Regions from separate parts of the Bradyrhizobium sp. CCBAU 11434 genome, predicted to be linked through region 2. Evidence: riboswitches for the same ligand, from Rfam matches in the RefSeq annotation. Region 2 holds a riboswitch; the other holds the start of a gene.
The links. Region 2 has a riboswitch for S-adenosylmethionine ahead of metX (homoserine O-acetyltransferase MetX). Riboswitches for the same ligand answer to the same signal wherever they lie in the genome.
Positions count from the first base shown of each region.

Region 1: it holds a riboswitch for S-adenosylmethionine, as region 2 does, so the genes downstream of both, XI06_RS05760 (O-succinylhomoserine sulfhydrylase) here and metX (homoserine O-acetyltransferase MetX) in region 2, are expected to answer to the same signal.

Region 1 covers NZ_LBJX01000004.1:8,089-11,497, reverse strand. Annotated here, with positions in the region: gene XI06_RS05775 (hypothetical protein) at 1-28, opposite strand, end outside; gene XI06_RS05770 (PAS domain-containing protein) at 131-544, opposite strand; gene XI06_RS05765 (2'-deoxycytidine 5'-triphosphate deaminase) at 783-1,889, opposite strand; SAM riboswitch at 2,000-2,079, shown strand; gene XI06_RS05760 (O-succinylhomoserine sulfhydrylase) at 2,154-3,341, shown strand.
Region 2 covers NZ_LBJX01000077.1:32,359-35,767, forward strand. Annotated here, with positions in the region: gene hisC (histidinol-phosphate transaminase) at 1-784, opposite strand, end outside; gene XI06_RS16575 (chorismate mutase) at 820-1,668, opposite strand; SAM riboswitch at 1,875-1,954, shown strand; gene metX (homoserine O-acetyltransferase MetX) at 2,048-3,250, shown strand; gene metW (methionine biosynthesis protein MetW) at 3,253-3,409, shown strand, end outside.

The DNA.
Region 1 (3,409 bases), on a different contig from region 2:
CTTCCTGCGCTGTATCTGCTGCGGTCATGTTCACTCCCGATCGTTGTTTTGATCGAGTGTGTCACTGTGCCGGATGACAGGCAACATGATGCGCGCAAGAGGCCCTGCACGACATCAGGTCAATTCCGCATCACGAAGTTTGCGATGCCTTAGCCGCCCGCTCCCGCTCGACGCGCTCGGTGACGTCGCGCGCCATTGCGACCGATCCTTGCACGTTGCCGCCGGCGTCACGCACCAATGCGAAAGTCATTTCGATATAGAGCTTGCGTTCGCTCTTGTGCAGCGCGCGAGTCAGCGTCGGCCGGCCCGCAAGCTTCATCGCGCCGCTCGCAAGCGCGGCTTCAAAACCTTTCCAGTGCGCAGCGCGTAAATGTTCGGGAATGATCAGATCGAGATTCTGGCCGAGCGCGTCTTCTGCGGTGAAGCCGAACAGCGCGGTGGATGCATGATTCCAGCGCGTGATGGTGCCGGAGCGATCGGCATAGATCACCGCGTCGGCGGCGTCGTTGAGGATATTTGCGTCGAGTTGGGATGGATCGGTCATGGCGAGATCTCGTTGGATTTTGCACATCCTGGCACACATTCGATGTCATCGCCCGACCTGAACACCTGATCGGGCGATCCAGTACTCCGAGACAGCGGTGATCAAATCGACAGGCCGCGGCGTACTGGATTCCCCGCTTGCCGCCTACGCTAAAGCTTCGGCGCTCCTGGACCTCAACCTCGGCGAAGCCTTAGCGTAGCCGGTTCGCAGGGAATGACAGCGGAGGACGAAGATACAGCTACACCCGGAAATGCTTGCTCAGCTTCAGGCCCTGCGCCTGATAGTTGGAGCCGATGCGCTGGCCGTACATCGCGTCGGGGCGAGCCAGCATCTTCTCGTAGACCAGGCGGCCGACGATCTGGCCGTGCTCGAGAATGAACGGCACTTCGCGCGAGCGCACTTCCAGCACGGCGCGCGCGCCTTGCCCGCCGGCGCCGGCATAGCCGAATCCGGGATCGAAGAAGCCGGCATAGTGCACGCGGAATTCGCCGACGAGCGGATCGAACGGCACCATCTCCGCGGCGTAGTCGGGCGGGACCTGCACGGCCTCTTTCGACGCGAGGATATAAAACTCGCCGGGATCCAGGATCAGGCTGCCATCAGGACGGGCCGAGATCGGCTCCCAAAAATCTTCCACCGCATAGCCGGAGCGGCGATCGACATCGACGACGCCGGTGTGGCGCTTGGCGCGATAGCCGACGAAGCCACTGCCCTTCTCGCCCGAGAGATCGACCGAGACGGCAACGCCGCCGGTGAGATCGGCATCGTCGATGTCGACGAGGCGCTCGGTGGCATGCAAAGTTTCGAGCGCGTCGGCATTGAGGATGGCATCGCCGGTTCGGAAGCGCACCTGGGACAGGCGCGAGCCTTCGCGCACCAGCACGGGAAACGTCTTCGGGCTGATCTCGGCATAGAGCGGGCCGTGATAGCCGGCGCCGATCATGTCGAAACGACGCGTGCCGTCGGCGATCACGCGAGTGAAGACGTCGAGCCGGCCGGTCGAGCTTTTCGGGTTCGCGGCCGCGACGATCTCCGGCGGCAGCGCGAGGCTCTCCAGCAGCGGCACGATGTAGACGCAGTTGGTCTCGAGCACAGCGCCGTCGGCGAGGCTGAACTCGTGCAGCTTCAACCGGTCGATGCGCTCGGCGACGGTGGCGCCGGGACCGGGCAGGAAGCTCGCGCGCACGCGATAGGCGATGTCGCCGAGGCGCAAATCGAGGCTCGCCGGCTGGATCTGGCTTTCGACGAAATCATAGGCAGGCAGGATGAGGCCCGCTTCCGCCATCGCCGCGATCATGCGGTCGGGCAGGATACCATTGGCGTCGGCGGCAACCGTGAACGTCAACCGGGGGTCCTCATCAGGGGGCACGCACGCCCGGACTTGCGGGAAATACGAGCCTTTTACGGCTATCCGATGGACGCCTTGACGGAAAGGGCATTGCGGAATATGAGCATCACTTATCCCGTGGTGATTTGAGCCGGCCGGCTTGCAGCCACGTTAAATAAGTCGCTAAACAGGCCGGGGACCTCTGTGATCCCGGCCCGTGGAGATATCCAGGCCGGTTTTTTTGTGACCGTTTTCGACAAGACGGTCATATCGGAGGGTTCAATGTCGAAGTCGCCTGCCAGTTACCGCCCCGAAACCCGCCTGGTCCATTCCGGCACCCTGCGCTCGCAATATGGCGAGACGTCGGAGTCGCTGTTTTTGACCCAGGGCTATGTCTACAACAGCGCCGAGGAGTGCGAGGCGCGGTTCAAGGGCGAAGATCCCGGCTTCATCTATTCGCGCTATTCGAACCCGACGATCGCGATGTTCGAGCGCCGCATGATCGAGCTCGAAGGCGCTGAAGCGGCGCGCTCGGCGGCGACAGGCATGGCCGCGGTGACGACGGCGATCCTCGCGCCGCTCAAGGCCGGCGATCATGTCGTGGCATCGCGCGCGCTGTTCGGCTCGTGTCTCTACGTCATTCAGGATCTGTTGCCGCGCTACGGCATCGAGACCACGCTGGTCGACGGCGCCAATCTCGACCAGTGGCAGCGCGCGGTGAAGCCGAACACCAAGACGTTCTTCCTGGAGAGCCCTACCAATCCGACGCTCGACGTGCTCGACATTCCCTCGATTGCCGAGATCGCTCACAAGGGCGGCGCGCGGCTCGTCGTCGACAACGTGTTCGCGACGCCGATCTGGCAGAGCCCGCTCGCGCTCGGCGCCGACGTCGTCGTCTATTCCGCGACCAAGCACATCGACGGCCAGGGCCGGTGTCTGGGCGGCATCATCCTGTCCTCGGAAGCCTTCATCGCCGAGCACATCCACAATTTCATGCGCCAGACTGGCCCGTCGATCTCGCCGTTCAACGCCTGGGTTCTGCTCAAGGGCCTGGAGACACTCGCCGTGCGCGTGCGCGCACAGACCGAGACCGCGGCGCGCGTGGCCGACGTGCTGGCAAGCCATCCGAAGATTTCGCGGCTGGTCTATCCCGGCCGCGAGGATCATCCGCAGGCGGCGCTGGTGAAGAAGCAGATGCGCGGCGGCTCGACGCTGGTGGGCTTCGAGGTCAAGGGCGGCAAGGCGGCAGCGTTCCGCGTGCTCAACGAGCTGAAGCTCGCAAAGATCTCGAACAATCTCGGCGACGCCAAGAGCCTCGTCACGCATCCGGCGACGACGACGCATCAACGGCTGAAGCCCGAGGATCGCGCCGCGCTCGGCATCAGCGAGGGATTCATCCGCTTCTCGGCCGGGCTCGAGCATGCGGACGATCTGATCGAGGATCTGACTGCGGCGCTGGAGAAGGCGTGAGGTGAGCGCGGAATCGTAGGGTGGGTTAGCCCTGCAGATGCGCGAAGCGCATCTGCTCGGCTTAACCC
Region 2 (3,409 bases):
CGACCGCGGCATACATTGCCGGCGTCGACACGTTGAAGGGGCCGCGGATGCGGTTGACGGCGTCAATGATGTGCTCGGGGCCGAACATCCAGCCGACGCGCAGCGCCGCAAGGCCGTGGATCTTGGAGAAGGTGTGCGTCACCACCGTGTTCTCGGTGGTGGCGACCAGCTCGATCCCCATCTCGTAATCGTTGCGCGAGACGTAGTCACAATAGGCGGCGTCAAGCACCAGCAGCACATGCGAGGGCAGGCCGGCGCGCAGGCGCTTGACCTCGTCGAACGGGATATAGGTGCCGGTCGGGTTATTGGGGTTCGCGAGCCAGACCAGCTTTGTCTTCGGCGTCACGGCATTCAGGATCGCGTCGACGTCGCAGGTGAGGTTCTTCTCGGTCGCAACGACATTCTTGGCGCCGACCGCCATGGTGGCGATCGGGTAGACCAGGAAGCCGTGCGTGGTCGAGATCGCCTCGTCGCCGTGGCTGAGATAGGTGTGAGCGAGCAGATTGAGGATCTCGTCCGAGCCGGCGCCGCAGATGATGCGGTTGGGATCGAGCCCGTAGTGGCGGCCGATCGCCTCCCGGAGCACACGCGAGGTTCCTTCCGGGTAGTCCTCCAGATGATCCGCGACGTGCCTGAAGGCCTCGATTGCCTTGGGCGAGGGTCCGAACGGCGTCTCGTTGGCCGAGAGCTTGAACACCTTGCGGCCCGGCTCGGCGACCGGAGTCTTGCCGGGCGTGTAGGGGGCAATATCGAGAATGCCGGGATTCGGCACGGGGCGGGACATCTTCAACTCCGGATAGGCTTCAGGCGGTACGCGATTTACGATTTCGGCCCGGTCGGGGGCACCGTATAGCGCGTTGCGTGGCTGCCGACGAGGGCCGTGGAGCGCACCGAGGCCCCCGCTTCGATCAAGGCAGCCCTGATCTTGTCGATGTTGGTGTCTGATGTGACCGAGACCAGCAGCGCCGCGCCGTCGAAGGCGGTATCCGGCACCGCCACGATGTCGGCGAGCGGCGACAGCGCCCTCGCGACCTCGGCGTTCCACCCCGACACGCGCACGCTGAAGGTCTCGACCTCCGTCACAACGGCGCTGTCGGCCACGCGCGAGATCGCGAACACGGGCAGTGACGCCGGATGGTCGGCGCGCTCGACGAAGGGCATGCGCGCGATGATCTTCGGTGCGCCCACCGCTTCCAGCTCCAGCCACCACGGCGTGCGGCTAGACGTCGCCGAGACGAGTGCCAGGTCACCCTTGGATTTCGCCACCGCCTCGACCGCGGCCTGCGCACTGAAATGCGCGACGTAAGGCACCGTGAAGCCGAAATGGAAGCGCACGGAATCGCGCATCGCGGGCTCGCTCGCCGAGATGTCGGCATGCACGGAGAACGGCGCCTGGACATAGGTGAAGGTCGAGATGATGACGCGCCAGATGCTCTCGACCGTGTCGAGCGGCAGGATGCCGCGATGGCGCTGCACGATCTCGCGCATCATCGAGGCCTCGCGCGCGGGCCGGAACGCCGAGCCGACCTCCTGGGTCTGCTTCACCTGGATCAGGCGGTCGATGATGTCGCCGCGCTGCATCAACAGGCGATGCATGGCCTCGTCGATCGCGTCGATCTCCTTGCGCAATTCCTGGAGCGATGGTGGCGCGGGCGGACGTTGGGACATATCTGACTAAAGCTGTTGAGAGGCGTTCCAATGCGGATCGGCCAAGCCCGTTGGGTAGCTCGGATCCACTGCGGTCAATGTCCTGATTAGGCAGTCAGGGCGGCGAAAGCAAAGAGAAATGACGGCCTGCAAGGCTGCCAGGTGAGAGGCTGTTTTGCCCAATCCGGACCGCGACTTGACGAAATCAGCCCAAGCCAGTAGGTTTTTCCCTGTTCCGTGGTCATTTGAGCCGGCCGGCTTGCAGCCACGTTAAAAAACTCGCTAAACAGGCCGGGGACGCTTCCGATCCCGGCCGAACCTATCGTTCAGGCCGGGTTTTTCATGGCCTGATGTCAGTCGCGATCTGAAGTCGGATCGCAAACGAGGTCGATGGTCAGAGATGGTTGGCGTCAAGTCTGTCCCAAGTCCCACGATCAGTGCCGACGATCGGTCGCATGAGGTCGATCATCCGAGTTCGGAGGTCGCGCTGTTCGGCGCCGAGCAGCCGTTGCGGCTCGACTGCGGCATCGATCTCACCCCGTTCCAGATCGCCTACAAGACCTATGGCGAGCTCAACGCCGATCGCTCCAACGCGGTGCTGATCTGCCATGCACTGACCGGCGATCAACACGTCGCCAATGTGCATCCGGTCACCGGCAAGCCCGGCTGGTGGGAGACGCTGGTCGGTCCCGGCCGGCCGCTCGATCCCGGCAAGTACTTCATCATCTGCTCCAATGTGATCGGCGGCTGCATGGGCTCGACCGGGCCCGCCTCGATCAATCCCGCCACCGGCAAGGTGTGGGGCCTGGATTTCCCTGTCATCACCATCCCCGACATGGTGCGCGCGCAGGCTATGCTGATCGACCGGCTCGGCATCGATACGCTGTTTGCCGTCGTCGGCGGCTCGATGGGCGGCATGCAGGTGTTGCAATGGACCGCGGCCTATCCGAGCCGCGTCTACTCCGCGCTGGCGATCGCCTGTTCGACCCGGCACTCGGCGCAGAACATCGCCTTCCACGAGCTCGGCCGCCAGGCCGTGATGGCCGATCCCGACTGGCACAACGGCGCCTATGCCGATCAGGGCATCCATCCGCATCGCGGCCTCGCGGTCGCGCGCATGGCCGCGCACATCACCTATCTCTCGGACGCGGCGCTGCATCGCAAGTTCGGCCGCCGCATGCAGGACCGCGAGCTGCCGACCTTCTCGTTCGACGCCGATTTCCAGGTGGAGTCCTATCTGCGCTACCAGGGCTCGTCCTTCGTCGAGCGCTTCGACGCCAACTCCTATCTCTATCTGACGCGCGCGATGGATTATTTCGACATCGCCGCCGATCATGGCGGAGCGCTGGCGAAGGCGTTCGCGGGGATCGAGACGCGGTTCTGCGTGGTCTCCTTTACCAGCGACTGGCTGTTCCCGACCTCTGAATCGCGCGCGCTGGTGCACGCGCTGAACGCGTCGAGCGCGCGGGTGTCGTTTGCCGAGATCGAGACCGATCGCGGCCATGACGCCTTCCTGCTCGACGTGCCCGAGTTCTTCGATATCTCCCGTGCCTTCCTGCAATCGGCGGGCAAGGCGCGCGGGCTCACGAACAAGGACGGCTAGCGATGTCTGTACAGCAAGTGCTGCCGCTGAACGGCCTTGCCTCCGAGCAGTCCGGCCCATTTCGCGCCGACCATCTGCTGGTGGCCGAAATGGTCAAGCCGGGCTCGAAGGTGCTCGACGTCGGCTGCGGCGATGGCGATCTGCTTCAACTGCTGGAGA